DNA from 3 places in the Lysinibacillus sp. ACHW1.5 genome. Region 1 is predicted to be linked to each of the others. Evidence: a T-box and tRNA genes for the amino acid it is inferred to sense, from the RefSeq annotation. Region 1 holds a T-box; the other regions hold tRNA genes.
What was found. The T-box of region 1 lies ahead of tyrS (tyrosine--tRNA ligase). A T-box ahead of a tRNA ligase gene usually reads a tRNA of that ligase, here a tRNA-Tyr.

Region 1 (10,256 bases):
AAACTTTACACATGGATTTTAAGATACTCGCAACAGCGGGGGATGACGGAGAGATTATGGCCATCCAACATAAAGAATATCCTCTTTATGGGCTGCAGTTTCATCCCGAATCAATTGGCACAAAAGAAGGCAGTATGATGATGCAAGCCTTTCTAGAAAGTTTAGCGTAATAAAAAAGCTGTCGCCTCATATCTGAATGGGCGACAGCTTTTTATGTTATTGTTTCTTGCCTGTAATTAAATTAGCTATTTCTTCTAAAGTCATGGAAGAATTGACCTCATAGGAGCCGATTTGTAAGCTTCTAGCATATTTAGGGTTAGCGAGTAGTAACTCCATTTCAACACTATTGGTAATAATGCCACCGTCTTCAAGTTTTTGTGCCACACTATACGGTGTGATACCACTATAGATTTGCAGAGACATCGTTGTAACATCTGTATCCGCTTCTTCATCAGCTTGTTCAGATGCATCTGTTGTCGAAGTTTTTTCAGTCGTATGTACTTGCTTTAATTGATCCTTTAACGAGGCAATTTCTTGATTGGCCTTACTTAATTTGTTTTGTAGTTCTTTTACCTGTTGTTGATTGGAAAATTCCTTGGTAGGAAGACCAATATTTACATCGAAGTGGTTTGCGAGTGCAAGCAATGCCCCAACAAGAAAAATGGCTATACCAAATGCGCGAATGGCAGACATATTCATCAATCAACGCCCCCCGTTTGCAATCACTTGCCGAACTTGCTCTTCTGTTAAATTTGAGCGAATACTAATATCTGCTATAGAAAGACCCTGTTTATTTAATTCAAGTACCTGACTAATAATAATTTGATGAATCGGTTTTGCTTGTGCTGTTGTTTGTCCAACTTTTGCCCCCTGTGCAGCCTGTTGAACAGCCTGCATGACTTGATGCACTTTAGAATCTTGGCCTTTTGGAGGGATACTTGATTTTGATTTCACTTGGAACTCAGGCTCTAGTAAAAGTTCTTCCTCCACAATCTTTAGACGACGCTTTAAATTATTCGTTTCTTGGAAGATGGAGATAGATAATTCTTCGACATCTTGTTCGATTTTTTTCGAGCTATTTTTGAAAAAGAACGAAACGATGATCAGAAAAATGCCGATACTCATTAATACGATGGATAAATCCAATAGCTTCACCTCAATGTAGTATGTAATTATAAGATATTTTACCATATGCAAACTTAATATGAAATGAAGGTAGATTTTTTTTCAGTTTATGTTATAATAGGTTAGTCGTATAAATCATGCTCAAATTTAAATTCTTGATATAGAGTGGGAGGGTTAATGATGCGCGTAAATATTACTTTAGCTTGCACAGATTGCGGCGAACGTAACTACATTTCTAAAAAGAACAAGCGTAACAATCCAGAGCGTCTTGAACTTAAAAAATATTGCTCTCGCGAGAAGAAATACACTCTTCACCGTGAAACTAAGTAATCGCTCATTAAGCCAAAACCACAAGTGGTTTTGGCTTTCTACATTTTATCACATCATTCAATGTAACAATTCCAGGAGGATATGAAGTTTTACGATATAGGAGGTAGCCTAGATGGATAAAACAACTTTACGAAACACGGTACGCCAAGCTCTTGCAACTATGACGGATGAGGACTATCATCGTCAATCATTAGCTGTTTTAAAAAAGGTGCTACAGGAACCATATATAATAGAAGCAAATACAATTGGCATGACCATTTCAAATAAGCCAGAAGTCGACACAATTCTTATAATTGAGGAATTATGGAAACTAGGTAAAAAGGTCGCAGTTCCTAAATGTCACCCGAAAACAAGAGAAATGTCGTTTTTTGCCATTGAATCATTTGCACAGCTTGAAACTGTATATATGCATTTGCGTGAGCCCATTCCAGCAAAAAGTGAGTTTGTTGACGCAAATGAGATGGATATCATTGTTGTACCAGGCGTTGTTTTTGATCCATACGGTTATCGAATCGGCTATGGCGGTGGTTATTATGACCGCTATGTATTAAACTATAAGAAGGGTAAGCTGATGTCGCTGCTCTTTGATGAGCAAATCATTGATTGTGTTCCTACTGAAGCACATGATTGCCCAGTAGATATCATTGTGACGCCCACAAAACGTATTGACTGTGTTGCACAACGAGGAGCGAACGAAAATGGATAAAATGCTAGATATTTATGAACTCTTGAAAACATATGGTACCTATATTTATACACGTGATCCTATTGGCGATTTAATGCTGATGGAGGATGAAATACGTGAGCTCTATAAAGCGAATGTACTAGACATAAAAGATTATCAGATGGCCCTACTGCTTATTCGACAAGAAACAACAAGACTTCGTATGGAAGAGCATAAAAAGTAATGTTTGAAATATAATGTAATTGGGTATTGTAAAATTAATGTAACATGTATGTAATATTCTTAAAAACAGTGGGTTTCCGCTGTTTTTATGTTTTTATGAAACTTTTTACAATGCAAAACGTATATATAGATATCTGGTGCATAGAAAGAGCAGGGTGAAAAAATTTTCCACAAGATATGTGTTGATTATCTGTTAAAAAAGGATTAAGATATATTTTGTTTCCGTAACAAAATGTAAAAAATTATTATTTTTTTGTAAGGAAGTAGGGAGGATGTTAGGAATGAAATCAATAAAGTGGCCTAAACATTCATTTATGATACTAGCAATTATAGCAACTTGGATCAAAACGGTCATTGTTTACCACACAAGCTTTGAAATGAAAATTGAAAATGCAATGCAACAGTTTATTTTATTTATTAATCCATTAAGCTTCTTGCTATTTACGTATGGTTTATCACTATTCTTTAAATCAGCAAAAGCTAGAAATCGTTATTTGATTACGGTCAGCGTTATTTTGTCCATTGTTTTATACGGAAATGTAGCGTTCTATCGATTCTACAATGATTTTATTACGCTACCAGTATTATTCCAAACAAGTAACTTTAGTGACTTAGGAACATCAGTAGCAGCCATTGTTGAGCCTTGGGATGTATTATATTTCGTTGATGTCGTGATCTTAATCTTAGCGAATAAATTTTTACCAAAAATGAAAGATGCATTTAAAGTGAATATTGAATTCCGTCGTGCATTCTTTGTGCTTGCAATAGCAATGACATTCTTAAATTTAGGATTAGCAGAAACTGAGCGTCCACAATTACTAACACGTAGTTTTGACCGCGAATTATTAGTAAAAAACATTGGTACGTACAATTACCACTTGTATGACATTTATATTCAATCTAAATCATCTGCACAACGTGCGTTAGCTGATGGTAGTGAACTAGTAGAAGTGAACAACTATATACGTTCTAATCAGGCTGCTGTAAATCCAGAGATGTTTGGGAAATATAAAGGTCGTAACCTGATTGTGGTATCGATGGAGTCATTACAAAACTTTGTCATTAATAATGACATGAATGGTCATGAAATTACGCCATTCTTAAACTCTTTAACAAAGGATAAAGATACGTATTATTTCAGTAACTTCTATCACCAAACAGGTTTAGGAAAAACATCTGACTCGGAGTTTATTGTTGAAAACTCATTGTTTGGTTTAGGTCGAGGTGCTGTATTCTTCACGCATGGTGGAAATACGTATAATTCAATGGCTGAACGCCTTGGAGAAAATGGATACTTTACAAATGTCATGCACCCTAATAATAAATCATTCTGGAATCGTGACATGATGTATCAATCGTTAAAAATTAATAAATTCTACGATATAGATTCATATACTGTGGAAGAGGGGCAAGCTGTAAACTGGGGAATGAAAGATGTTCCATTCTTAGAGCAATCAGCTGCTTTAATGAAAGATATGCCTCAGCCATTCTACTCTAGACTGATTACTTTAACGAACCATTATCCATTTACATTGGATCCAGAAGATATTATGATTCCTGAATATGATTCAAATTCAGGTACATTAAATCGTTACTTCCAAACAGTACGTTACATGGATGAGGCTTTAAAAGACTTCTTCCAACAGTTAAAAGATCAAGGTGTCTATGATAATTCTATTATTGTGATGTATGGGGATCACTATGGTATTTCTGAGAACCATAATAAAGCAATGGCGCAATATTTAGGAAAAGATCAAATTACACCAATGGATAATGCAATGCTTCAAGAAGTACCTTTATTCATCCATATCCCAGGAGCTGGCGATGGAAAAGAAATGGCTGAGATTTCAGGACAAATGGATTTACGTCCAACGATCTTACACCTTCTTGGCGTTGAAACGTCAAAAGATATGCAAATGGGTGCAGATTTATTCTCTCCAGAGCATGAGGACTTTGTAGTCTTCCGTGATGGACGTTTTATTACAGATAAATACGTCTATGCTGGTGAAGCTTGCTATGACAAAGCAACTGGCGAAGAAATAGATGGTGAGCCATGTCAGTCTTATGCTGATCGTGCTACAATGGAGCTAGAAAATTCTGATGCCATCATTAATGGAGACTTACTTCGCTTCTATGACGAAAAAACAGGTAATTTAAAGCAGGATTCAGTTAAATAATCAAAGAGAGATCTCGTATAGGGGATCTCTCTTTTTATATTGCTGATAAAAAGGAATGAGTCTCAAGCATCCATTCATAAAATTTTTGTGAAGCCTATGCTAACGAAAACATCTTTCGCAATGTTTTACAACACTATGCAACGTGAATACACTTTATTGAACATTTCTTTTTATTGACAAATAGCAAGATACGATTATAATAAGTGTAAATATCTGCATAACGAAGATTTGTTTTTCGCATTTCGGAGTATAAGAGTGAAAGGCATCGAAAAGAACGAGTAACTTTAATGGAACTGACAGAGAGTAGCCGGTTGTTGAGAGGCGCAAGGGGATATTAAAGTGAATACATCTTGGAGCTGCGTACCGAAACTATAGTAGGCTACGACGGGGTTGCATCCGTAATCATTGCAAAAGTATCGCTATGGCTGTACTTGTTGAGGAGAGCTATGTGAATAGCTCTCGAAAAAAGGTGGTAACACGTTTATCTACGTCCTTTAGGAATTTCCTAAAGGCGTTTTTTTTATGCCTTCTAAGCCAAAACGTGTAAAGTGATTAAGGCCTTGTCAACAAAATCGGTACCCCATATACTCTTATAGAACTTGCAATATTAATATTTAATATTACAAGGAGATGTTTCGTATGTTTTTTACACCAAAGGAGCAAATAGCGATTATCAAGAAAGGTGCTAGCAAGATTGTTGATGAACAGGATTTACTTAAAAAATTAGAGCGATCGTATAAAGAACAGCGACCTTTAACGATTAAGCTAGGGCTCGATCCGTCCGCACCAGATATTCATTTAGGTCATGCGGTTGTTCTACGGAAAATCAAGCAAATGCAAGATTTAGGCCATCATGCAGTGATTGTTATCGGTGATTTTACAGGACGAATTGGCGATCCTACAGGTAAAGCTAAGGGGCGAACAGCCTTAAATGACGATATAGTGAAGAAAAACGCCCAAACTTATTGTGAGCAAATTTTTAAAGTACTAGATCCGAACAAGACAACGGTTCGTTTTAATAGTGAATGGTTAGCGAAGCTGTCCTTTGAAGAAGTCATCAAGCTAGCAGCCACAACATCTGTTGCTCGACTTCTAGAGCGCGAAGATTTTCAGAAACGTTACCAACAGCACATCCCAATTGGTATACATGAGTTTTTCTACCCGCTTATGCAAGCATATGATTCAGTAGAACTTGAGGCAGATATAGAGTTAGGTGGAACGGATCAGACGTTCAATATTTTAATGGGACGCACCTTACAAAAGCATCGAGGATTAGAAAAACAAATTGCTATTTTTATGCCCTTACTAGAGGGGTTAGATGGTATTGAAAAAATGAGTAAGAGTTTAGGTAATTATATTGGCATCAATGAAGCACCTGAGATTATGTTTAAAAAGGTGATGGAAGTACCAGATACTTTAATTATCAAATATTTCGAATTAGCAACAGATGAGCATCCACTACACGTACAGGCTATTCAAGATAGACTACAAAAGGGAGAGAATCCCCGCGATTTGAAATTCCTATTAGCAGAAATTATAACGGCTTTATACCATGGATCTACAGCAGTGGAGGAAGCAAAAGCTTATTTTGAAGCAGCATTTCAAAAAAAGGAAATACCGAAAAACATTCCTATACTGCTCTTAGAAATTGATAAGGAAAGAATCGTGGATATCATTCCACAACTAGTGGCAATGGGTTTTATTCAAAGTAAGAGTGAGTTTTTGAGGGTAATCAAGCAAAAAGGAGTATCCTTGAATGGAGAAAAAATGGCGATGGATGACATATCACAAGTATTAATGAATAATGATGTTCTACAAATCGGCAAGAAGCGGTTTCTTCAATTCAATAAGTAATAATAGACAAAAAAAGAGCAATCTCCGAAGAGACTGCTCTTTTTTTGTCTGAATTTTAGTGTAATTTTGGTGGGTAACCGCTGTGAACAATCGTCATGATGACGAACCATCCGAATACAGCAGCACTTAATAAGTTGAAAACAACGCTTAATAGGTTCTTTTCTTTAATTGCTTGGAATGTACCAAATACAGCTAAAATCGCTACTAGACCAAAAATAACCATTAATAAGTTCATTAAAAATAGACACTCCTTTCGACATCAGAAAATGAATGTCGCAAACAATATTCCTCCTTAATTGTAAACGTTCTACTTGTTTTTGTCGAGGACTAAAATACTGTAAACTATGAACATTTATCGTCAAATTGTGGCAAAGCCTGTATAATAGGAAGTTGAGGTGATAACTATGATGAACGTACGAAGTTATTCTCTTGGTCCCGTCCAAACGAATTGCTATATCGTATCGAATAAAGAAAAAGAATGTATCGTATTTGATCCAGGTGAAGAGGCGGAGCGTCTAATTAAAACAATCCGTAGCAACGGCTTAAAACCTCTTGCTATCTTTTTAACACATGCCCATTTTGATCATATAGGGGCAGTAGATGCAGTGCGTGAGGTATTTGACGTTCCTGTATGGATTCATGAAAAGGAAGTTAGTTGGCTAGCAGATCCAACGAAGAATGGCTCTAGTAAATATCCTGCATTACCAGATTATAGGGTAGCCGCACCAGCGCAAGATACAATCATCAAAAAAGAGCAGCAAATTGAAATAAGTAATTTTGTGTTTCAAGCTGTTTTTACACCTGGGCATTCACCGGGGAGTATTTCTTATATCTTTGAAAATGACGGTTTTGCCATCGTGGGAGATACGTTATTTGAACAAGGTGTAGGACGTACAGATCTATTAGGTGGATCAACCAAAATTTTATTGGAATCTATCCATCATAAACTGTTGACATTACCTGAGGATACTATTATCTATCCTGGACACGGTAATTATACAACGGTAGGTGCAGAAATGGAGACAAATCCTTTTTTAAATGGATTTTAAAATAGGGACAATAAACTGTTTTAGCACAGAAAAAAGCGTATCTCACCGAAAGTGAGATACGCGATTTTGTTTGTATTAATGACCGCCACCAGGTACGTGAATGAATGTTGTATAGTACGTGAAGCCAGCGAAGAATACAGTTAAATATGCTCCGAAAATGTACATGTACATACGTTCTGAAAGGTTTAAGAAGCCTAATAATAAGAATAAACCTGTATTACCTAAGAATAATAGCGATACCTCGTTCATACCTCCAAGGTAGAACATAACGGCAAAAATACCTGTCCAGAATGCCATAACTTTATACATATTATCCATGAAATTTCCCCTCCTTTTGCCCACGACACAATAATCTCTTACTCATTATAAATGATATGAAAGGTGTCTGTAAACTGGAACTTCTCCATGTTTGTGACAAACAAATGGATTTTTAATCTAGCTATCGATTTCTGTCACGTTTATTTCATATTTACATAAATCGCAATTATGTATCATACTTTCCATTTGCACAAATTCATTATTCGTAAACAATGCATCTAATTGACCTTTTAAATAGGATTCATGTAATGAACAAACAATTTCAGAATAGGCTGTCAGTTGCTCCTGGAATGGACAATTGAAAATGGAGAAGATAACTTTTTTTCCTTGCTCAGTTTGTTGAATTTGTGGAATATAGCCAATTAAAGCGGCATTGTCCGTTAATAGCTGAAGTTTTTCATCGAAGGAAAGAGAATTACTTACTGTCAATTCAGCACTCATATAATTTTTCATTTGCTGGTAGCCGTCTTGGTAGCTAATTTCCTGGCACTTTGTTAATGCAGATGGACCAAAGTCTTCAATTAATTGTATCGTCCATTTTAATAAACGATCTTCCTCGCGTCTTGGAAAAGTAAGAGATACGCCTTTTTCTGAAGCTTTATAAACACGTCCAGGTCTGCCACCTTTACCTGTTTTTACATAGTCAGCTGTAATAATATTTATTTCTGAAAGCTTCGTTAAATGAAGTCGAGCAACGTTTGGATGGATACCGAATTTATCAGCAATATGTTGTACAGTAACTGTTTTTTTCTCTTGCAATATGTACTCATAAATAGAGTATCTTGTTTCATCCGCTAGTGTACTAGTAATTTTTAATGGATGGATCATGAGCTTCACCTCTTTAATTTATTATAAAAATTATGTTCGTCTACCAAGTGTTAGGAAAATAATCATGTTGATACTATTATATTGTATTATTGAAAAAGATACAGTTCATTTCGGCATAAATATTAATTTTTTCATGTATTTATATTCTTTTTTAGTGGAAAATTGCACTTTATCCACATTTTTATAGCAAAAAACATTTTTGGTAGAAAATTAACTTACAAATTTTTATTTTCTGAAAAGGGCTTTTCTCGTGGCGAGTTCCTCTTTATACTAGGAAATAACGAATAGAGCGGTCATATTCGAATGAACTAAAAGAGAGGTGCATATATGCAGAATTTTGAAACAGTTGTCGAACAAAAATGTGAGCAACTTTTACTAAAGGCCTATCATTTTGGAGCATCCGATTTATTGCTAGTTCCAGGAAACATAAAGTATCGGATCTATTTTCGAAAATATGATAAACTTCTACAAGCTGGTGAGCTACCTTATGAACTTGCAGAAAGAATGATCTCTTACTATAAATTTCTTGCAGAATTAGATATTAGTGAGCGTCGTAAACCTCAAAGCGGTGCCTTTCAAAAGGCAATGGAGCAAAATTCTTATTCGTTTCGAGTATCCACACTTCCTTCTGTATTTTTAAAAGAAAGCTTAATTATTCGTTTACTTCTCCAAAATCATGCATTTCCACTAACTTCCCTAAGCTTTTCCAAAAGCGCAGCTCACCAACTCATGGAACTGATACAAAACCGACAAGGTCTTCTGTTTTTTACGGGAGCAACAGGCTCTGGCAAGTCTACTTCACTTTATTCCCTCATCCACTACTGTTCCACAGAATTGAATCGACATGTAATCTCTTTAGAAGACCCTGTAGAAAACAGTCAAGCCAATTTACTTCAAATTCAAGTCAACGAGCGAGCAGGCGTTACGTATGCTGCAGGATTAAAAGCCATTTTACGCCATTCACCTGATGTCATTATGATTGGTGAAATTCGCGATAGAGAAACAGCAAATATTGCCATCCAAGCTTCTTTAACAGGGCACTTAGTTGTCTCCACTATTCATGCAAAAGACTCCATTAATTGTCTCTATCGTTTAATGGATTTAGGTGTGTCGATAGAAGAGCTTCGTCAAACGGTTATCGGTATAGTTGCCCAAATGCTTGTTCAAACCTCAGCTATACATGAAGAACGTCGAGCTGTCTATGAGATATTACATGATGACCATCTATCAAGAGCCATCACCGCCATCAAAGATAAGGGCAATTACAAACTTCCTTATGATTTAACATTAATGGGACAAAAAGAATTAGTGGAGAGCCTATATGCAGTTACAAACATACATCGATAAAATGGCTCTTTTTTATAATCGGGCTACGAAATGGCGGGTAAAGGAGCAAGCTCAGCTTTTCAATCGTTTATGTGTATTAATGCAGGAAGGATATTTATTTCCCCAAGCTATTTCCATGCTACTACCTCATCATATTGAAGCACATGAGGACATACAACAGCAAATTGATGAAAAGCTCAGACAAGGAGTAGGCGTTGCAGGGATATTTGAAACATTACAGCTAGGGAATCATTATTTAATGGCAATTAAGGTGGCGGAAAACAATGGTCATATGATAGAAGCGTTTGAAGGTGTAGCTAAACAGATAACAGTAAGTGAAAA
Region 2 (10,256 bases), 1.9 Mb from region 1:
TACATTAACATTTCTTATTTTAGGAGCAACGATTTTCGCATTTGTGACCAATAAAATACGAGCAGATCTTGTAGCAATTGTGTCACTATTAGCGTTTGTTATTATGGATATTTTGACGCCCGCGGAGGCATTAGCTGGTTTTTCAAACTCTGTAGTTTTAATGATTGCAGGGTTATTTGTCGTGGGTGCAGGGATTTTACGTACGGGCCTGGCAGGCATGGCGGGGCAACTCTTACTAAAATGGTCAGGCAATAGTGAGCTGAAGTTATTTGTGCTACTGCTTATTATTGTAGGGTCGGTTGGTGCATTTATGAGTAATACGGGTACTGTCGCCTTAATGATGCCAATCGTTGTAAGTATAGCAATAAGTATGAAAGTCAGCCCTTCTAAATTTCTACTACCACTCTCCTATGTAGCAAGTCTTTCTGGTCTGATGACACTGATTGCGTCCCCAACCAATTTAATTGTCAGTCAGTTATTGGTTGATCGAGGCTATAACAAACTTGGCTTTTTTGAAGTAACTCCTATTGGTATCGTGGGGATGATTGCTGGCATTTCCTATTTAGTACTTGTAAGAAATATTTTATTACCAAAGGATCAAAACCGTACACAGACTAATGAAGGCTATAAACTTTCGCCGAAAAAAATTATTAAGCAATATGATTTAAATAATCGTCTATTTAAAATCTCCGTTCCTGAGGAGTCACCTATTATTGAAACATCGTTAGCGGAATTAAAACTACCAGCTAAGTATATGCTTTGTATGATGAAAATTCATCGGAAATCACAGGAGGGCATTAATTTACTACCGATGACTTATCAAGAAATGGCAGGACCAACTAGTGTCATTCATGCCAAGGATGAGTTATATGTTCAAGGAGAAATAGAGGATATTCGGCGTTTTGTTGAGGATTATCATCTTGAGATGCAAGGATTAGTTGAAGGAGAAGCCGATGAATTGGTATCGAAGCATCTGGGTATTGCAGAGGTATTGCTTACCCCAAATTCGAGCTTTATCAATGAAACGGTTAGTTCCCTTGGGTTCCGGGAAAAATACAATCTAAATATCATTGGTATTAATCGTAAGGGTGGTTACAAGCTTCAGGATATGGTGTCTCACAAATTAAAATTTGGAGACGCAATATTAGTACAGGGAGCATGGGATGAAATTCTTTTGTTAGCAAGAGAAACGCAAGATGTCGTGGTTGTAGGACAGCCGAAAGAACACGCAAGTGTGGCAGCAGCTACAGGCAAAGCTGGAATTGCGGGGATTATTATGTTATTCATGATTATTTTGATGGCATTTGAAGTTTTCCCTGCTGTCATTTCTGTGATGATTGGTGCTGTACTTATGATTTTAACAGGCTGCTTGAGAAACATGGAAGATGCCTATAGCAATATGAATTTTGAAAGTATTGTGTTAGTGGCTGCGATGTTACCAATGGCGACAGCGTTAGAAAAAACAGGGGGCATGACCATTTTATCTGATGGTATTATTAATGCTTTAGGTGGTTTCGGACCATACGGTGTACTCATAGGAGTTTATATTTTGACAGCTATTTTCGGTCAATTTATTAGTAATACGGCAACTGCTGTATTGTTTGCACCCATTGCCATGAGTGCAGCCATTGCAATGGAGGTTAGTCCCACAACATTTATGATTGCAGTCGCAGTTGCAGCAAGTATGGCATTTGCGACGCCAATTGCTTCCCCTACGAATGCACTGGTAATGACGGCGGGGGGCTATAAATTTATGGATTTCGTAAGAATAGGGGTTCCGTTACAGCTTGTTATGTTTATTGTGATGATGATAGCCATCCCGTTCTTTTTCCCATTTTAAAAACTCGGTTTCTTTACCGAGTTTTTTGTTTTTTTAAAGATCTATTATTTTTTTGTAGGAAATTATGATAAAATTATTTTCTAGTTCATGGTCTAATATTGAACTAGCTTGTGAATAGATTTTATAGTTATTAATATAGGAAGTTTTACTTTGGTAATAAAAATAATAAAGTTTTTTATTAAAAAGTGTTGACCTTTTAAAAATAAGGGTGTAGTATTATACAAGTCGCCAGGGTGACACGCTAAAATAAAGCAAAACATGAACCTTGAAAACTGAACAAGCAAAACGTAATCAATAAAGTTTTAAGTAACTAGCTTCGGTTAGTGAACAAAACAAAAATTTTGGACATCAAACATGATGCCAGCAAAACAATTTGAGCTAATCAAATTTCTTTTATGGAGAGTTTGATCCTGGCTCAGGACGAACGCTGGCGGCGTGCCTAATACATGCAAGTCGAGCGAACAGAAAAGGAGCTTGCTCCTTTGACGTTAGCGGCGGACGGGTGAGTAACACGTGGGCAACCTACCCTATAGTTTGGGATAACTCCGGGAAACCGGGGCTAATACCGAATAATCTCTTTTACTTCATGGTGAAAGACTGAAAGACGGTTTCGGCTGTCGCTATAGGATGGGCCCGCGGCGCATTAGCTAGTTGGTGAGGTAACGGCTCACCAAGGCGACGATGCGTAGCCGACCTGAGAGGGTGATCGGCCACACTGGGACTGAGACACGGCCCAGACTCCTACGGGAGGCAGCAGTAGGGAATCTTCCACAATGGGCGAAAGCCTGATGGAGCAACGCCGCGTGAGTGAAGAAGGTTTTCGGATCGTAAAACTCTGTTGTAAGGGAAGAACAAGTACAGTAGTAACTGGCTGTACCTTGACGGTACCTTATTAGAAAGCCACGGCTAACTACGTGCCAGCAGCCGCGGTAATACGTAGGTGGCAAGCGTTGTCCGGAATTATTGGGCGTAAAGCGCGCGCAGGCGGTCCTTTAAGTCTGATGTGAAAGCCCACGGCTCAACCGTGGAGGGTCATTGGAAACTGGGGGACTTGAGTGCAGAAGAGGAAAGTGGAATTCCAAGTGTAGCGGTGAAATGCGTAGAGATTTGGAGGAACACCAGTGGCGAAGGCGACTTTCTGGTCTGTAACTGACGCTGAGGCGCGAAAGCGTGGGGAGCAAACAGGATTAGATACCCTGGTAGTCCACGCCGTAAACGATGAGTGCTAAGTGTTAGGGGGTTTCCGCCCCTTAGTGCTGCAGCTAACGCATTAAGCACTCCGCCTGGGGAGTACGGTCGCAAGACTGAAACTCAAAGGAATTGACGGGGGCCCGCACAAGCGGTGGAGCATGTGGTTTAATTCGAAGCAACGCGAAGAACCTTACCAGGTCTTGACATCCCGTTGACCACTGTAGAGATATAGTTTCCCCTTCGGGGGCAACGGTGACAGGTGGTGCATGGTTGTCGTCAGCTCGTGTCGTGAGATGTTGGGTTAAGTCCCGCAACGAGCGCAACCCTTGATCTTAGTTGCCATCATTTAGTTGGGCACTCTAAGGTGACTGCCGGTGACAAACCGGAGGAAGGTGGGGATGACGTCAAATCATCATGCCCCTTATGACCTGGGCTACACACGTGCTACAATGGACGATACAAACGGTTGCCAACTCGCGAGAGGGAGCTAATCCGATAAAGTCGTTCTCAGTTCGGATTGTAGGCTGCAACTCGCCTACATGAAGCCGGAATCGCTAGTAATCGCGGATCAGCATGCCGCGGTGAATACGTTCCCGGGCCTTGTACACACCGCCCGTCACACCACGAGAGTTTGTAACACCCGAAGTCGGTGAGGTAACCTTTTGGAGCCAGCCGCCGAAGGTGGGATAGATGATTGGGGTGAAGTCGTAACAAGGTAGCCGTATCGGAAGGTGCGGCTGGATCACCTCCTTTCTAAGGATTATTTCGGAATACAAACTTTTGGTTTGTAAGATTACGTTTTGCGTTCAGTTTTGAAGGTTCATTCTTCTGAATGAAACACTTCAAAACTTGTTCTTTGAAAACTGGATAAAACGACATTGAAATTGTAACAAACACATTTATTTTTTAAGTTTTTTATAGGCTTAATAACTTGGTTAAGTTATTAAGGGCGCACGGCGAATGCCTTGGCACTAGGAGCCGAAGAAGGACGGCACTAACACCGATATGCTTCGGGGAGCTGTAAGTGAGCTTTGATCCGGAGATTTCCGAATGGGGGAACCCACTACGTTTAATCGCGTAGTATCTTGACGTGAATACATAGCGTCTTGAAGGCAGACCCAGGGAACTGAAACATCTAAGTACCTGGAGGAAGAGAAAGAAAAATCGATTCCCTGAGTAGCGGCGAGCGAAACGGGAAGAGCCCAAACCAAGAGGCTTGCCTCTTGGGGTTGTAGGACACTCTATACGGAGTTACAAAAGAGCGAGTTAGATGAAGCGACTTGGAAAGGTCCGCCAGAGCAGGTAAAAGCCCTGTAGTCGAAAGTTCGTTCTCTCCTGAGTGGATCCTGAGTACGGCGGAACACGTGAAATTCCGTCGGAATCCGGGAGGACCATCTCCCAAGGCTAAATACTACCTAGTGACCGATAGTGAACCAGTACCGTGAGGGAAAGGTGAAAAGCACCCCGGAAGGGGAGTGAAAGAGATCCTGAAACCGTGTGCCTACAAGTAGTTAGAGCCCGTTAATGGGTGATAGCGTGCCTTTTGTAGAATGAACCGGCGAGTTACGATTACGTGCAAGGTTAAGCTTTAGAAGGCGGAGCCGCAGCGAAAGCGAGTCTGAATAGGGCGAAGTAGTACGTGGTCGTAGACCCGAAACCAGGTGATCTACCCATGTCCAGGGTGAAGGTGAGGTAACACTTACTGGAGGCCCGAACCCACGCACGTTGAAAAGTGCGGGGATGAGGTGTGGGTAGCGGAGAAATTCCAATCGAACTTGGAGATAGCTGGTTCTCTCCGAAATAGCTTTAGGGCTAGCCTCGTGATGAGAATACTGGAGGTAGAGCACTGTTTGGACTAGGGGGCCATCCCGGTTTACCGAATTCAGACAAACTCCGAATGCCAGATATTTATACACGGGAGTCAGACTGCGAGTGATAAGATCCGTAGTCAAAAGGGAAACAGCCCAGACCACCAGCTAAGGTCCCAAAGTAATCGTTAAGTGGAAAAGGATGTGGCGTTGCACAGACAACCAGGATGTTGGCTTAGAAGCAGCCATCATTTAAAGAGTGCGTAATAGCTCACTGGTCGAGTGACGCTGCGCCGAAAATGTATCGGGGCTAAACGATTCACCGAAGCTGTGGATTGACATCTACGATGTCAGTGGTAGGAGAGCGTTCTAAGTGCGTTGAAGTCAGATCGGAAGGACTGGTGGAGCGCTTAGAAGTGAGAATGCCGGTATGAGTAGCGAAAGACGGGTGAGAATCCCGTCCACCGTATGACTAAGGTTTCCTGAGGAAGGCTCGTCCGCTCAGGGTTAGTCGGGACCTAAGCCGAGGCCGATAGGCGTAGGCGATGGACAACAGGTTGATATTCCTGTACCACCTCCTCACCGTTTGAGAAATGGGGGGACGCAGTAGGATAGGGTAAGCGCGCCGTTGGTTGTGCGCGTCCAAGCAGTAAGGCGTGTGTGTAGGCAAATCCGCACACTGTAACGTTGAGCTGTGATGGCGAGTCCGTATGGACGAAGTTCCTGATTTCACACTGCCAAGAAAAGCCTCTATCGAGGTGAGAGGTGCCCGTACCGCAAACCGACACAGGTAGTCGAGGAGAGAATCCTAAGGTGTGCGAGAGAACTCTCGTTAAGGAACTCGGCAAAATGACCCCGTAACTTCGGGAGAAGGGGTGCTCTTGAGCGTGCAAGCGCATGAGAGCCGCAGTGAATAGGCCCAGGCGACTGTTTAGCAAAAACACAGGTCTCTGCAAAACCGTAAGGTGACGTATAGGGGCTGACGCCTGCCCGGTGCTGGAAGGTTAAGAGGAGTGGTTAGCGCAAGCGAAGCTGCGAATTGAAGCCCCAGTAAACGGCGGCCGTAACTATAACGGTCCTAAGGTAGCGAAATTCCTTGTCGGGTAAGTTCCGACCCGCACGAAAGGCGTAACGATCTGGGCACTGTCTCAACGAGAGACTCGGTGAAATTATAGTACCTGTGAAGATGCAGGTTACCCGCGACAGGACGGAAAGACCCCGTGGAGCTTTACTGTAGCCTGATATTGAATTTTGGTACAACTTGTACAGGATAGGTAGGAGCCAGAGATCTCGGAGCGCCAGCTTCGAAGGAGGCGTCGGTGGGATACTACCCTGGTTGTATTGAAATTCTAACCCATGCCCCTTAGCGGGGCAGGAGACAGTGTCAGGCGGACAGTTTGACTGGGGCGGTCGCCTCCTAAAAGGTAACGGAGGCGCCCAAAGGTTCCCTCAGAATGGTTGGAAATCATTCGTAGAGTGTAAAGGCACAAGGGAGCTTGACTGCGAGACCTACAAGTCGAGCAGGGTCGAAAGACGGGCTTAGTGATCCGGTGGTTCCGCATGGAAGGGCCATCGCTCAACGGATAAAAGCTACCCCGGGGATAACAGGCTTATCTCCCCCAAGAGTCCACATCGACGGGGAGGTTTGGCACCTCGATGTCGGCTCATCGCATCCTGGGGCTGTAGTCGGTCCCAAGGGTTGGGCTGTTCGCCCATTAAAGCGGTACGCGAGCTGGGTTCAGAACGTCGTGAGACAGTTCGGTCCCTATCCGTCGTGGGCGTAGGAAATTTGAGAGGAGCTGTCCTTAGTACGAGAGGACCGGGATGGACACACCGCTGGTGTACCAGTTGTCTTGCCAAAGGCATCGCTGGGTAGCTATGTGTGGACGGGATAAGTGCTGAAAGCATCTAAGCATGAAGCCCCCCTCAAGATGAGATTTCCCATTACGCAAGTAAGTAAGATCCCTCAAAGACGATGAGGTAGATAGGTTCGAGGTGGAAGTATGGTGACACATGGAGCTGACGAATACTAATCGATCGAGGACTTAACCAAAAACGTTTGAAGCATTCAATGTATCGTTTATCTAGTTTTGAAAGAACAAGTCTTTCAGCTGAATAAGTGAAGTGATGATGGCAAAGAGGTCACACCCGTTCCCATACCGAACACGGAAGTTAAGCTCTTTAGCGCCGATGGTAGTTGGGGGCTTCCCCCTGTGAGAGTAGGACGTCGCTTCGCTTATTTTTTGTGGAGGATTAGCTCAGCTGGGAGAGCACCTGCCTTACAAGCAGGGGGTCGGCGGTTCGAGCCCGTCATCCTCCACCATTTTGGTCCCGTGGTGTAGCGGTTAACATGCCTGCCTGTCACGCAGGAGATCGCCGGTTCGATCCCGGTCGGGACCGCCATTATTATTGCCGGTGTAGCTCAGTTGGTAGAGCAACTGACTTGTAATCAGTAGGTCGTGGGTTCGACTCCTATCGCCGGCACCATTCCCTTGGAGGGGTAGCGAAGTGGCTAAACGCGGCGGACTGTAAATCCGCTCCTTAGGGTTCGGCGGTTCGAATCCGTCCCCCTCCACCATTTTAGGGGCATAGTTCAACGGTAGAATAGAGGTCTCCAAAACCTTTGGTGTGGGTTCGATTCCTACTGCCCCTGCCAGGTATTGAGGTACTCGTTCATAATACAGCTAATATAATCTATATAGTGGCGATTGTGGCGAAGTGGTTAACGCATCGGATTGTGGTTCCGACATTCGTGGGTTCGATTCCCATCAGTCGCCCCATTTTAAAATTGGGGTATAGCCAAGCGGTAAGGCAACGGATTTTGATTCCGTCATGCCTAGGTTCGAATCCTAGTACCCCAGCCATTTTTAATTTCACGAGCCATTAGCTCAGTTGGTAGAGCATCTGACTTTTAATCAGAGGGTCGAAGGTTCGAGTCCTTCATGGCTCATCATTTTTTAATTAACATGCGCCCGTAGCTCAATTGGATAGAGCGTCTGACTACGGATCAGAAGGTTATGGGTTCGACTCCTGTCGGGCGCGCCAATAAAATCATGTTTACGGAATGTAGCTCAGCTTGGTAGAGCACTTGGTTTGGGACCAAGGGGTCGTAGGTTCGAATCCTGTCATTCCGACCATCTTTCATGTTAAATGGGGCCTTAGCTCAGCTGGGAGAGCGCCTGCCTTGCACGCAGGAGGTCAGCGGTTCGATCCCGCTAGGCTCCACCATTGTAATATTTTTGGAGGTATACCCAAGTCTGGCTGAAGGGATCGGTCTTGAAAACCGACAGGCGGGTAACACCGCGCGGGGGTTCGAATCCCTCTACCTCCTCCATTTTTCGGGTCAGTAGCTCAGTTGGTAGAGCATTAGATTGAAGCTCTAAGTGTCGGCGGTTCGATTCCGTCCTGACCCACCATTATTGCGGGTGTAGTTTAATGGTAAAACCTCAGCCTTCCAAGCTGATGTCGTGAGTTCGATTCTCATCACCCGCTCCAAAATGGGCCTATAGCTCAGCTGGTTAGAGCGCACGCCTGATAAGCGTGAGGTCGATGGTTCGAGTCCATTTAGGCCCATCATTATTCCGAAGTAGCTCAGTTGGTAGTAGCACCTGACTGTTAATCAGGTTGTCGCAGGTTCGAGTCCTGCCTTCGGAGCCACGGCCCGTTGGTCAAGTGGTTAAGACACCGCCCTTTCACGGCGGTAACACGGGTTCGAATCCCGTACGGGTCATCAAGCATGTAGCACAGATGTGTGTTACATGCTTTTTTCTATTCTCCTTTTTGTTAATCGATAAAAGATAATGCAATAGCAGAAAAAGACCTATTGGCAAGGTGAAGGACTAAATTTCATTCCCCTAGCATCTTTCTATGGGCTTCCAATAAACCGCTTTACTTACCACGTACACTTCATGGTCAACATTTTTGTGAAGGCGCTTGACTTCTCTAGTATAGCGATACAGGCGCAATCCTGCCCAGAGAATTAGTGAAACTGGTTCTGCTCTATGCGAAAGCGAAGTACTAGCAGCAAGTAAGTAGCTCAGAGCGATTAGTCTTTCCATCATTTATAAAAATTCTATTGATTTCTTTGTTCTGCAATCCCCTGAAAAAGGCTACATGACTACTGTAGCCTTTTTATAATAATTAAAATCTTTCTCCCTTACATTCTCTTACGAAAAAGAGTCTATAGAGTAAATTTGAACAAACTATTTCATATATAAAATATGTATGTTTTTTCGATTACTATTTTCATGGTGCTTGTTGTTTTGTTCCTCTAATATGAGGATAAGTGGAGGAATCGATATGAATATACAGGAGATACAGCAATTTTTAAATCTATATCAGACAGAACAAAATGAATCAGAACTTTGGTTAAAGAATAGATTACAGGCAGTTAAGGATGCAGGTGAATATCATCCAACAACAGAGGAGCTAGTTTTTGGTGCACGGGTGGCATGGCGAAATAGCAATAAGTGTATTGGACGTCTGTTTTGGCAGTCACTGCATGTGGTAGATGCACGTGATGTTTTAGATGAAAAGGCTATTTTTCAAAAATTACTAGAACATATTGATTATGCGACAAATCATGGGAAAATTCGTCCAACTATAACAGTGTTTGCTTCAGATAGAGTACGGATTTGGAATCATCAACTAATTCGTTATGCAGGCTATGAAACAGATGCAGGCATTATTGGAGATTCACAGTCCATTAAATTTACAAAAGTGTGTGAGTCGTTAGGATGGAGAGGTAAAGGAACTGATTTTGATGTACTACCACTCGTTATACAGGTGGATAATCGTGCTCCTCAAATGTTTGTAATTCCTGAAGAAAATATAGTAGAGGTCTCAATCCGCCATCCAGAGTCAATCGATGTGGAGAAATTAGGAATGAAGTGGTATGCTGTACCCATTATTTCGAGTATGCGTTTTCAAATGGCTGGAATTGATTTTCAAGCAGCTCCATTTAACGGCTGGTATATGGGAACAGAGATTGGTGCACGAAATTTAGCAGATCATGATCGTTATAATATGTTACCTGCCATTGCAGACATTTTTAATCTTGATACAACCAAACATGCGTCTCTTTGGCGTGATCGTGCTTTAGTAGAACTTAATATTGCTGTTCTTCACTCATTTAAAGAAGATGGTGTGAGCATTGTTGATCATCATACAGCAGCTCAGCAGTTTAAATTGTTTGAGGAGGCAGAAAAATCAACAGGAAGAGAAGTGACAGGCAACTGGACATGGTTAATCCCACCACTTTCCCCTGCCACAACGCATATATTCCATAAACCCTATGTAAATATTTATCATACACCAAATTATTTTTATCAAAAACCATGCTATTAGTGTAAAGGAATTGTTTACTTTCAATACTTTTGATGAGAGAGGGCGCTTACTATGTTAAATCAGCAAATTCC
Region 3 (10,256 bases), 930 kb from region 1:
TATTTAAAAGAATTCTACAACCTTTCATTAAACCCTTATTGGATAACAGCTTGTGTAAAAACTTGTGTAAAATAAATCTGATTATGTGTAAAATTTGTGTAAAACAAAATCATTTCTTATCGTTTTATATCGTATTCTCAGGAAATGTAAAAAGCTCATAAACCTGTCATATCAAGGTTTATGAGCTCTCTTAATTTTTTAATCGTAACGTATATTAAACTAAAGATACCGGTGGTCGGGGTCGAACCGACACTCCAAAGGAACACGATTTTGAGTCGTGCGCGTCTGCCAATTCCGCCACACCGGCATAATGGAGATAAAAAAAATCGGATAAACCGATTAACAGTTGAAATATGGAGGCGGCAACCGGATTTGAACCGGTGATAAGGGTGTTGCAGACCCGTGCCTTACCACTTGGCTATGCCGCCGTCATACTTGGAGCGGAAGACGAGGTTCGAACTCGCGACCCCCACCTTGGCAAGGTGGTGTTCTACCACTGAACTACTTCCGCAAAAATGGCTGGGGTACTAGGATTCGAACCTAGGCATGACGGAATCAAAATCCGTTGCCTTACCGCTTGGCTATACCCCAACAATGGGGCGACTGATGGGAATCGAACCCACGAATGCCGGAACCACAATCCGGTGCGTTAACCACTTCGCCACAATCGCCATTGTATTATGATGTTTATTAATTTTATATGAGATGGGGCGACTGATGGGAATCGAACCCACGAATGCCGGAACCACAATCCGGTGCGTTAACCACTTCGCCACAATCGCCATAAAATTAATTGGCAGGGGCAGTAGGAATCGAACCCACACCAAAGGTTTTGGAGACCTCTATTCTACCGTTGAACTATGCCCCTAAAAAAATAAAACTGGTGGAGGGGGACGGATTCGAACCGCCGAACCCTAAGGAGCGGATTTACAGTCCGCCGCGTTTAGCCACTTCGCTACCCCTCCGGGAAAATCTGGTGCCGGCTATAGGAATCGAACCCACGACCTACTGATTACAAGTCAGTTGCTCTACCTGCTGAGCTAAACCGGCAAAAAAACAGGATGGGTCAGGACGGAATCGAACCGCCGACACTTAGAGCTTCAATCTAATGCTCTACCAACTGAGCTACTGACCCATATTTTAAAATAAATGGCGGTCCCGACCGGGATCGAACCGGCGATCTCCTGCGTGACAGGCAGGCATGTTAACCGCTACACCACGGGACCATTTGGTTGCGGGGGCTGGATTTGAACCAACGACCTTCGGGTTATGAGCCCGACGAGCTACCACTGCTCCACCCCGCGATAATACTATAATGTTGTAAAAATAATGGTGGAGGATGACGGGCTCGAACCGCCGACCCTCTGCTTGTAAGGCAGATGCTCTCCCAGCTGAGCTAATCCTCCATCTGGGTATTGAAATGGTGACCCCTACGGGATTCGAACCCGTGTTACCGCCGTGAAAGGGCGGTGTCTTAACCACTTGACCAAGGGGCCATCGTTTGGAACACATCAAAGTGCTGGCGGAGAGTAAGGGATTTGAACCCTTGAGACAGTGTTAACCGCCTACACGATTTCCAATCGTGCTCCTTCGGCCACTCGGACAACTCTCCAAGAATGGCTCCGAAGGCAGGACTCGAACCTGCGACAACCTGATTAACAGTCAGGTGCTACTACCAACTGAGCTACTTCGGAATAATTTTAGTATATAGCCTAGCGACGTCCTACTCTCACAGGGGGAAGCCCCCAACTACCATCGGCGCTAAAGAGCTTAACTTCCGTGTTCGGTATGGGAACGGGTGTGACCTCTTTGCCATCATCACTAGACTATTATCGACCTTCCATACACGGATTATTGGTGTATCTAGAAGCTCTCTTTTTAGAAAGATTTGCTCTTTCAAAACTGGATAAACGGCACATTGAATGTTTCAAACGTTTTTGGTTAAGTCCTCGATCGATTAGTATTCGTCAGCTCCATGTGTCACCACACTTCCACCTCGAACCTATCTACCTCATCGTCTTTGAGGGATCTTACTTACTTGCGTAATGGGAAATCTCATCTTGAGGGGGGCTTCATGCTTAGATGCTTTCAGCACTTATCCCGTCCACACATAGCTACCCAGCGATGCCTTTGGCAAGACAACTGGTACACCAGCGGTGTGTCCATCCCGGTCCTCTCGTACTAAGGACAGCTCCTCTCAAATTTCCTACGCCCACGACGGATAGGGACCGAACTGTCTCACGACGTTCTGAACCCAGCTCGCGTACCGCTTTAATGGGCGAACAGCCCAACCCTTGGGACCGACTACAGCCCCAGGATGCGATGAGCCGACATCGAGGTGCCAAACCTCCCCGTCGATGTGGACTCTTGGGGGAGATAAGCCTGTTATCCCCGGGGTAGCTTTTATCCGTTGAGCGATGGCCCTTCCATGCGGAACCACCGGATCACTAAGCCCGTCTTTCGACCCTGCTCGACTTGTAGGTCTCGCAGTCAAGCTCCCTTGTGCCTTTACACTCTACGAATGATTTCCAACCATTCTGAGGGAACCTTTGGGCGCCTCCGTTACCTTTTAGGAGGCGACCGCCCCAGTCAAACTGTCCGCCTGACACTGTCTCCTGCCCCGCTAAGGGGCATGGGTTAGAATTTCAATACAACCAGGGTAGTATCCCACCGACGCCTCCTTCGAAGCTGGCGCTCCGAGATCTCTGGCTCCTACCTATCCTGTACAAGTTGTACCAAAATTCAATATCAGGCTACAGTAAAGCTCCACGGGGTCTTTCCGTCCTGTCGCGGGTAACCTGCATCTTCACAGGTACTATAATTTCACCGAGTCTCTCGTTGAGACAGTGCCCAGATCGTTACGCCTTTCGTGCGGGTCGGAACTTACCCGACAAGGAATTTCGCTACCTTAGGACCGTTATAGTTACGGCCGCCGTTTACTGGGGCTTCAATTCGCAGCTTCGCTTGCGCTAACCACTCCTCTTAACCTTCCAGCACCGGGCAGGCGTCAGCCCCTATACGTCACCTTACGGTTTTGCAGAGACCTGTGTTTTTGCTAAACAGTCGCCTGGGCCTATTCACTGCGGCTCTCATGCGCTTGCACGCTCAAGAGCACCCCTTCTCCCGAAGTTACGGGGTCATTTTGCCGAGTTCCTTAACGAGAGTTCTCTCGCACACCTTAGGATTCTCTCCTCGACTACCTGTGTCGGTTTGCGGTACGGGCACCTCTCACCTCGATAGAGGCTTTTCTTGGCAGTGTGAAATCAGGAACTTCGTCCATACGGACTCGCCATCACAGCTCAACGTTACAGTGTGCGGATTTGCCTACACACACGCCTTACTGCTTGGACGCGCACAACCAACGGCGCGCTTACCCTATCCTACTGCGTCCCCCCATTTCTCAAACGGTGAGGAGGTGGTACAGGAATATCAACCTGTTGTCCATCGCCTACGCCTATCGGCCTCGGCTTAGGTCCCGACTAACCCTGAGCGGACGAGCCTTCCTCAGGAAACCTTAGTCATACGGTGGACGGGATTCTCACCCGTCTTTCGCTACTCATACCGGCATTCTCACTTCTAAGCGCTCCACCAGTCCTTCCGATCTGACTTCAACGCACTTAGAACGCTCTCCTACCACTGACATCGTAGATGTCAATCCACAGCTTCGGTGAATCGTTTAGCCCCGATACATTTTCGGCGCAGCGTCACTCGACCAGTGAGCTATTACGCACTCTTTAAATGATGGCTGCTTCTAAGCCAACATCCTGGTTGTCTGTGCAACGCCACATCCTTTTCCACTTAACGATTACTTTGGGACCTTAGCTGGTGGTCTGGGCTGTTTCCCTTTTGACTACGGATCTTATCACTCGCAGTCTGACTCCCGTGTATAAATATCTGGCATTCGGAGTTTGTCTGAATTCGGTAAACCGGGATGGCCCCCTAGTCCAAACAGTGCTCTACCTCCAGTATTCTCATCACGAGGCTAGCCCTAAAGCTATTTCGGAGAGAACCAGCTATCTCCAAGTTCGATTGGAATTTCTCCGCTACCCACACCTCATCCCCGCACTTTTCAACGTGCGTGGGTTCGGGCCTCCAGTAAGTGTTACCTCACCTTCACCCTGGACATGGGTAGATCACCTGGTTTCGGGTCTACGACCACGTACTACTTCGCCCTATTCAGACTCGCTTTCGCTGCGGCTCCGCCTTCTAAAGCTTAACCTTGCACGTAATCGTAACTCGCCGGTTCATTCTACAAAAGGCACGCTATCACCCATTAACGGGCTCTAACTACTTGTAGGCACACGGTTTCAGGATCTCTTTCACTCCCCTTCCGGGGTGCTTTTCACCTTTCCCTCACGGTACTGGTTCACTATCGGTCACTAGGTAGTATTTAGCCTTGGGAGATGGTCCTCCCGGATTCCGACGGAATTTCACGTGTTCCGCCGTACTCAGGATCCACTCAGGAGAGAACGAACTTTCGACTACAGGGCTTTTACCTGCTCTGGCGGACCTTTCCAAGTCGCTTCATCTAACTCGCTCTTTTGTAACTCCGTATAGAGTGTCCTACAACCCCAAGAGGCAAGCCTCTTGGTTTGGGCTCTTCCCGTTTCGCTCGCCGCTACTCAGGGAATCGATTTTTCTTTCTCTTCCTCCAGGTACTTAGATGTTTCAGTTCCCTGGGTCTGCCTTCAAGACGCTATGTATTCACGTCAAGATACTACGCGATTAAACGTAGTGGGTTCCCCCATTCGGAAATCTCCGGATCAAAGCTCACTTACAGCTCCCCGAAGCATATCGGTGTTAGTGCCGTCCTTCTTCGGCTCCTAGTGCCAAGGCATTCGCCGTGCGCCCTTAATAACTTAACCAAGTTATTAAGCCTATAAAAAACTTAAAAAATAAATGTGTTTGTTACAATTTCAATGTCGTTTTATCCAGTTTTCAAAGAACAAGTTTTGAAGTGTTTCATTCAGAAGAATGAACCTTCAAAACTGAACGCAAAACGTAATCTTACAAACCCAAGGTTTGTATTCCGAAATAATCCTTAGAAAGGAGGTGATCCAGCCGCACCTTCCGATACGGCTACCTTGTTACGACTTCACCCCAATCATCTATCCCACCTTCGGCGGCTGGCTCCAAAAGGTTACCTCACCGACTTCGGGTGTTACAAACTCTCGTGGTGTGACGGGCGGTGTGTACAAGGCCCGGGAACGTATTCACCGCGGCATGCTGATCCGCGATTACTAGCGATTCCGGCTTCATGTAGGCGAGTTGCAGCCTACAATCCGAACTGAGAACGACTTTATCGGATTAGCTCCCTCTCGCGAGTTGGCAACCGTTTGTATCGTCCATTGTAGCACGTGTGTAGCCCAGGTCATAAGGGGCATGATGATTTGACGTCATCCCCACCTTCCTCCGGTTTGTCACCGGCAGTCACCTTAGAGTGCCCAACTAAATGATGGCAACTAAGATCAAGGGTTGCGCTCGTTGCGGGACTTAACCCAACATCTCACGACACGAGCTGACGACAACCATGCACCACCTGTCACCGTTGCCCCCGAAGGGGAAACTATATCTCTACAGTGGTCAACGGGATGTCAAGACCTGGTAAGGTTCTTCGCGTTGCTTCGAATTAAACCACATGCTCCACCGCTTGTGCGGGCCCCCGTCAATTCCTTTGAGTTTCAGTCTTGCGACCGTACTCCCCAGGCGGAGTGCTTAATGCGTTAGCTGCAGCACTAAGGGGCGGAAACCCCCTAACACTTAGCACTCATCGTTTACGGCGTGGACTACCAGGGTATCTAATCCTGTTTGCTCCCCACGCTTTCGCGCCTCAGCGTCAGTTACAGACCAGAAAGTCGCCTTCGCCACTGGTGTTCCTCCAAATCTCTACGCATTTCACCGCTACACTTGGAATTCCACTTTCCTCTTCTGCACTCAAGTCCCCCAGTTTCCAATGACCCTCCACGGTTGAGCCGTGGGCTTTCACATCAGACTTAAAGGACCGCCTGCGCGCGCTTTACGCCCAATAATTCCGGACAACGCTTGCCACCTACGTATTACCGCGGCTGCTGGCACGTAGTTAGCCGTGGCTTTCTAATAAGGTACCGTCAAGGTACAGCCAGTTACTACTGTACTTGTTCTTCCCTTACAACAGAGTTTTACGATCCGAAAACCTTCTTCACTCACGCGGCGTTGCTCCATCAGGCTTTCGCCCATTGTGGAAGATTCCCTACTGCTGCCTCCCGTAGGAGTCTGGGCCGTGTCTCAGTCCCAGTGTGGCCGATCACCCTCTCAGGTCGGCTACGCATCGTCGCCTTGGTGAGCCGTTACCTCACCAACTAGCTAATGCGCCGCGGGCCCATCCTATAGCGACAGCCGAAACCGTCTTTCAGTCCCTTGCCATGAAGCAAAAGAGATTATTCGGTATTAGCCCCGGTTTCCCGGAGTTATCCCAAACTATAGGGTAGGTTGCCCACGTGTTACTCACCCGTCCGCCGCTAACGTCAAAGGAGCAAGCTCCTTTTCTGTTCGCTCGACTTGCATGTATTAGGCACGCCGCCAGCGTTCGTCCTGAGCCAGGATCAAACTCTCCATAAAAGAAATTTGATTAGCTCAAATTGTTTTGCTGGCATCATGTTTGATGTCCAAAATTGTGTTTCGTTCACTAGCGAAACTAGCTACTTAAAACTTTATTGATTACGTTTTGCTTGTTCAGTTTTCAAGGTTCATTGTTTAAGTCGTTTTTCAGCGACTTCTTTATATTAACATTTCATTCAAAACATGTCAACAACTTTTTTAAAAAGTTGTTTGTGTTTTTCTGAGTTATTCGTTTATGTCTTAGCGACAATTAATATAATACAATACTAAGATATTATTCGTCAACTACTTTTCTAAAAAAATATCGAGGTATTTTTTATATACCTCGATTACAAGCATACTACAGTCATTGCCCCATTTCTAGAGCATCTTTATTTACCTTGTAATGACGGTGAAATATCCTATCATTTTTCGCTGCAATGGGTTCAATTTGAATATAGCCTTTATCCACTAGATACTCAACAAACACTTCTAAATCCACGGAGTAGTTCACGAGCTCATGATGATCATGTAATTCCTGGATAGTCCACATTTCTTTTGTTTGCATGACTTCTAATATATGTTGTGCCCCATCTCGTGTACGAGAGTGGATTAAAAACTCACTTGCTAAAAACAACAATTCTAAGCGCTTTTCTATTGGCTCATTACTTGTCACTAGCTCTTCATACAACTTATAGATGGCTGGCTCAATTTTTTTCACCTGTGCCCAAACAGTTACTTCAGGATACAGGCCACTATCGATAATAGAAAGGCGGCCTAGATGATGTAGGGAATCCACAACGTGATTATAAGCATCCAAGTAACTTCCTTTATCGAAGTATTCTTTCCCCTCCAAATAGCGGCGAATTAACTTTGAAAATTGAATACCTGTTTTAATTTTACGACCACTATACGGAAATTCCTGCAATTCTATTTTTAGTTTATGCAGAAATTCATTCCGATCAAATAATACTCTACCGAAGAATATCCAATCAACAACCTTTCTATTTGAACCGATGAGTAACCATTTTCGAATTATTTTCTCCGTAACAGTATGTAGAGCGATTTTATTTCCTTCATATAAGTAATGTTTTGAAAAGACTGGTTGCTCTGCTTCTTTTACGATAATAAGTAAAACCGTATCAAATGTATCTGTAACGTTACTTTGTTCTTCACGCTTTTCCACTAAAATTACGCCTAATGTATTCGACTGACTCGCACGTTCTTGGTATATTGGACGCAGTACTTGCTCCATGTTCAGCCCTCCTTTATTCATATAGGTTCTTTTGTTCCGTTAAAAATTCGACATACTCTAAAAGTATTCCTTCTTTCATTCAGTTCAAAGCTAAAATACTTTGCCCTTATATGTTATAGTAGATTTTAGATTGGGAGGCAAGATGAAATATGAAACCTTATAAAAGTAAAATTAATAAAATTCGTTCATTCGCATTAGCACTAATCTTTTTTGGTTTTATTGTCATGTACGGAGGCATTTTCTTTAAAAACAGCCCGATATTAGTTTTAATTTTCATGTCACTAGGTGTTCTTTGTATTATCGGTAGCACAGTTGTATATGCGTGGATCGGATTACTGTCAACAAGAGCTATTCAGGTAGAGTGTCCTAATTGCCATAAACATACAAAGGTTTTAGGCCGAGTAGATATGTGCATGTACTGCAATGAGCCATTAACACTTGATCCTACTCTAGAAGGTAAAGAGTTCGATCAATCCTATAATAATAAAACAAAAAAATCCTAGCCCTTTTTAAGAGCTAGGATTTTTATTGTACTTTAGCAGTAGCAACTTTACATGATGGACAAGTGCCGTATATCTCTAAGCGATGCGAATGCACATCAAAGCCTGTTACCTGTGATGCAAAATGCTCTATTTCGTCGAGTCCAGGATAATGGAAATCGACGATCTTACCACAGCATTCACAAATCATATGGTAATGATCGTTTGTCACGAAATCAAAGCGACTTGAAGCATCCCCGTAAGTTAGCTCTTTCACAAGACCTACTTCACGAAATACACGCAGGTTGTTATAAACAGTCGCTACACTCATATTAGGGAACTTACCCTCAAGAGCTTTATAAATTTCATCGGCAGTAGGATGTGCCATTGTTTGAATTAGGTATTCCAAAATAGCATGACGCTGAGGAGTAATACGTACACCAGTTGTTTTCAACGTGTCCAGTGCATCTTGTAAATGCGTTGCAGACATCGTCATGCACCTCTTCCATAAGTATTATTAATTTATAATTGTTATAAATAGTGTATCCAATTCGTACTACTTCGTCAACAATCACACATTGCCTATCCTCAATAAATCAATGTTTTTTCCTTAATAGCCTCTCGATAAATCCATAACATTTTCTAAATCCTTGTCACCCTTTAGCCATTTTGTTAGGCTTGGCTTGAATATTTCTAAGCTACGCTCAACATAACGAGAAGAATGACTGGATACATGAGGTGATACTATGACATTTGGTAATGTCCATAATGGATTGTCAGATGCCAGAGGCTCCTCTTCAAATACATCTAAAACTGCGTGTCCTATTTGTTTGGTTTCAATTGCTTGCAAGAGTACCTTTTCATCAACTAAATTACCTCGACCAAAATTCATGAAGATCGCATTATTTTTCATCACAACAAAATGCTCTTCTTTTAATAAATGGGTCGTTTCTGTTGTTTTTGGTAGTACAGAAATAACGATATCTGCATGAGGTAGAGCTTCTTTTAATTGGGTAAAACTAATCATCGTATTCATATAGGCTGCTTCTTTACCAGAGCGGTTACAGCCAATCGTCGTAACACCAAAAGCTTGCAATAAACGTCCAACTTCCGAACCAATGGCACCTGGCCCTAAAATAAGTGCCGTACTATCCCGTAGTTCCGTTTGTTGTGTTTTTTTCGACCATTCTTTTTTCTTTTGCTGCTCATACATCCAAGGCAAAGCTCTTTTAATGGCTAAAATATGAGCAAGCATGGATTCAGCCATAGGCGTTTTATGAATGCCACGAACATTTGAAACTAGAATTCCACGTTCAATAATAGCCTGAGCTGGCATTTTTTCTATACCTGCTGATGCAACAAAAATCCATTTTAGCTTAGTCGCAGATTGAATACTCTCTTCTGTTAAATCTTCACCATATGTAACTAATACATCCGCTTGTTGAAGCTCTTCAATTGATAAGCTCTTTTCAAAGATAAATTCAAGCTGCGGAAATTCTGCTACTAATGGTTCTCGTAAATCTGGTCTAGGTTCAAATGTAAAATAGATTCTCATTGTTTTGCCTCCTGTTCTGCTAAATAAGCATATACATCTTCAATATGATTTTTCACTCGAACTTTGCGCCAAGCTTTTACAAGCTTCCCCTCAGCATCAATTAAAAACGTTGAACGCTCTATGCCCATATATTCACGTCCATACATTTTCTTTAAAACCCATACACCATATGCTTCAGCAATAGCATGGTCCTCATCCACTAATAATGAAAATGGCAAACCATGCTTATCAATAAATTTTGTATGCTTGCTTGCGTTATCTGGGCTAACACCCAGAACAACAGCATTTAAATGACTGAAGTCTTCAAACTTATCACGAAAATCACATGCCTCCGTCGTGCAACCTGGTGTCATATCCTTTGGATAAAAGTATAAAATAACATTTTTTCCTT

Region 2: it encodes a tRNA-Tyr, which carries the amino acid that the T-box ahead of tyrS (tyrosine--tRNA ligase) is inferred to sense. The anticodon was not compared.
Region 3: it encodes a tRNA-Tyr, which carries the amino acid that the T-box ahead of tyrS (tyrosine--tRNA ligase) is inferred to sense. The anticodon was not compared.

Annotation. Positions count from the first base shown of each region.
Region 1 covers NZ_CP091777.1:2,905,392-2,915,647, reverse strand. Annotated here, with positions in the region: gene L6W14_RS14575 (anthranilate synthase component II) at 1-170, shown strand, start outside; gene L6W14_RS14570 (hypothetical protein) at 217-699, opposite strand; gene L6W14_RS14565 (hypothetical protein) at 703-1,155, opposite strand; gene rpmG (50S ribosomal protein L33) at 1,306-1,455, shown strand; gene L6W14_RS14555 (5-formyltetrahydrofolate cyclo-ligase) at 1,568-2,161, shown strand; gene L6W14_RS14550 (YqgQ family protein) at 2,154-2,363, shown strand; gene L6W14_RS14545 (LTA synthase family protein) at 2,644-4,539, shown strand; T-box leader at 4,796-5,037, shown strand; gene tyrS (tyrosine--tRNA ligase) at 5,179-6,393, shown strand; gene L6W14_RS14535 (DUF2759 domain-containing protein) at 6,449-6,628, opposite strand; gene L6W14_RS14530 (MBL fold metallo-hydrolase) at 6,798-7,442, shown strand; gene L6W14_RS14525 (DUF2626 family protein) at 7,518-7,760, opposite strand; gene L6W14_RS14520 (helix-turn-helix transcriptional regulator) at 7,878-8,588, opposite strand; gene comGA (competence type IV pilus ATPase ComGA) at 8,916-9,935, shown strand; gene comGB (competence type IV pilus assembly protein ComGB) at 9,910-10,256, shown strand, end outside.
Region 2 covers NZ_CP091777.1:250,550-260,805, forward strand. Annotated here, with positions in the region: gene L6W14_RS01175 (SLC13 family permease) at 1-1,840, shown strand, start outside; rRNA gene L6W14_RS01180 (16S ribosomal RNA) at 2,233-3,784, shown strand; rRNA gene L6W14_RS01185 (23S ribosomal RNA) at 3,965-6,892, shown strand; rRNA gene rrf (5S ribosomal RNA) at 6,960-7,075, shown strand; tRNA gene L6W14_RS01195 (tRNA-Val) at 7,087-7,162, shown strand; tRNA gene L6W14_RS01200 (tRNA-Asp) at 7,167-7,242, shown strand; tRNA gene L6W14_RS01205 (tRNA-Thr) at 7,251-7,326, shown strand; tRNA gene L6W14_RS01210 (tRNA-Tyr) at 7,334-7,417, shown strand; tRNA gene L6W14_RS01215 (tRNA-Trp) at 7,422-7,495, shown strand; tRNA gene L6W14_RS01220 (tRNA-His) at 7,544-7,619, shown strand; tRNA gene L6W14_RS01225 (tRNA-Gln) at 7,629-7,703, shown strand; tRNA gene L6W14_RS01230 (tRNA-Lys) at 7,717-7,789, shown strand; tRNA gene L6W14_RS01235 (tRNA-Arg) at 7,808-7,884, shown strand; tRNA gene L6W14_RS01240 (tRNA-Pro) at 7,900-7,976, shown strand; tRNA gene L6W14_RS01245 (tRNA-Ala) at 7,992-8,067, shown strand; tRNA gene L6W14_RS01250 (tRNA-Ser) at 8,081-8,173, shown strand; tRNA gene L6W14_RS01255 (tRNA-Phe) at 8,180-8,255, shown strand; tRNA gene L6W14_RS01260 (tRNA-Gly) at 8,261-8,334, shown strand; tRNA gene L6W14_RS01265 (tRNA-Ile) at 8,339-8,412, shown strand; tRNA gene L6W14_RS01270 (tRNA-Asn) at 8,420-8,496, shown strand; tRNA gene L6W14_RS01275 (tRNA-Glu) at 8,498-8,569, shown strand; gene L6W14_RS01280 (nitric oxide synthase oxygenase) at 9,139-10,185, shown strand; gene L6W14_RS01285 (hypothetical protein) at 10,237-10,256, shown strand, end outside.
Region 3 covers NZ_CP091777.1:3,835,811-3,846,066, forward strand. Annotated here, with positions in the region: tRNA gene L6W14_RS19275 (tRNA-Leu) at 227-307, opposite strand; tRNA gene L6W14_RS19280 (tRNA-Cys) at 355-428, opposite strand; tRNA gene L6W14_RS19285 (tRNA-Gly) at 437-511, opposite strand; tRNA gene L6W14_RS19290 (tRNA-Gln) at 517-591, opposite strand; tRNA gene L6W14_RS19295 (tRNA-His) at 596-671, opposite strand; tRNA gene L6W14_RS19300 (tRNA-His) at 707-782, opposite strand; tRNA gene L6W14_RS19305 (tRNA-Trp) at 795-868, opposite strand; tRNA gene L6W14_RS19310 (tRNA-Tyr) at 882-965, opposite strand; tRNA gene L6W14_RS19315 (tRNA-Thr) at 975-1,050, opposite strand; tRNA gene L6W14_RS19320 (tRNA-Phe) at 1,063-1,135, opposite strand; tRNA gene L6W14_RS19325 (tRNA-Asp) at 1,151-1,226, opposite strand; tRNA gene L6W14_RS19330 (tRNA-Met) at 1,230-1,304, opposite strand; tRNA gene L6W14_RS19335 (tRNA-Val) at 1,331-1,406, opposite strand; tRNA gene L6W14_RS19340 (tRNA-Glu) at 1,422-1,496, opposite strand; tRNA gene L6W14_RS19345 (tRNA-Ser) at 1,521-1,612, opposite strand; tRNA gene L6W14_RS19350 (tRNA-Asn) at 1,618-1,694, opposite strand; rRNA gene rrf (5S ribosomal RNA) at 1,711-1,826, opposite strand; rRNA gene L6W14_RS19360 (23S ribosomal RNA) at 1,938-4,865, opposite strand; rRNA gene L6W14_RS19365 (16S ribosomal RNA) at 5,046-6,597, opposite strand; gene L6W14_RS19370 (nucleotidyltransferase-like protein) at 6,944-7,831, opposite strand; gene L6W14_RS19375 (YgzB family protein) at 7,981-8,334, shown strand; gene perR (peroxide-responsive transcriptional repressor PerR) at 8,357-8,800, opposite strand; gene L6W14_RS19385 (D-2-hydroxyacid dehydrogenase) at 8,921-9,865, opposite strand; gene bcp (thioredoxin-dependent thiol peroxidase) at 9,862-10,256, opposite strand, start outside.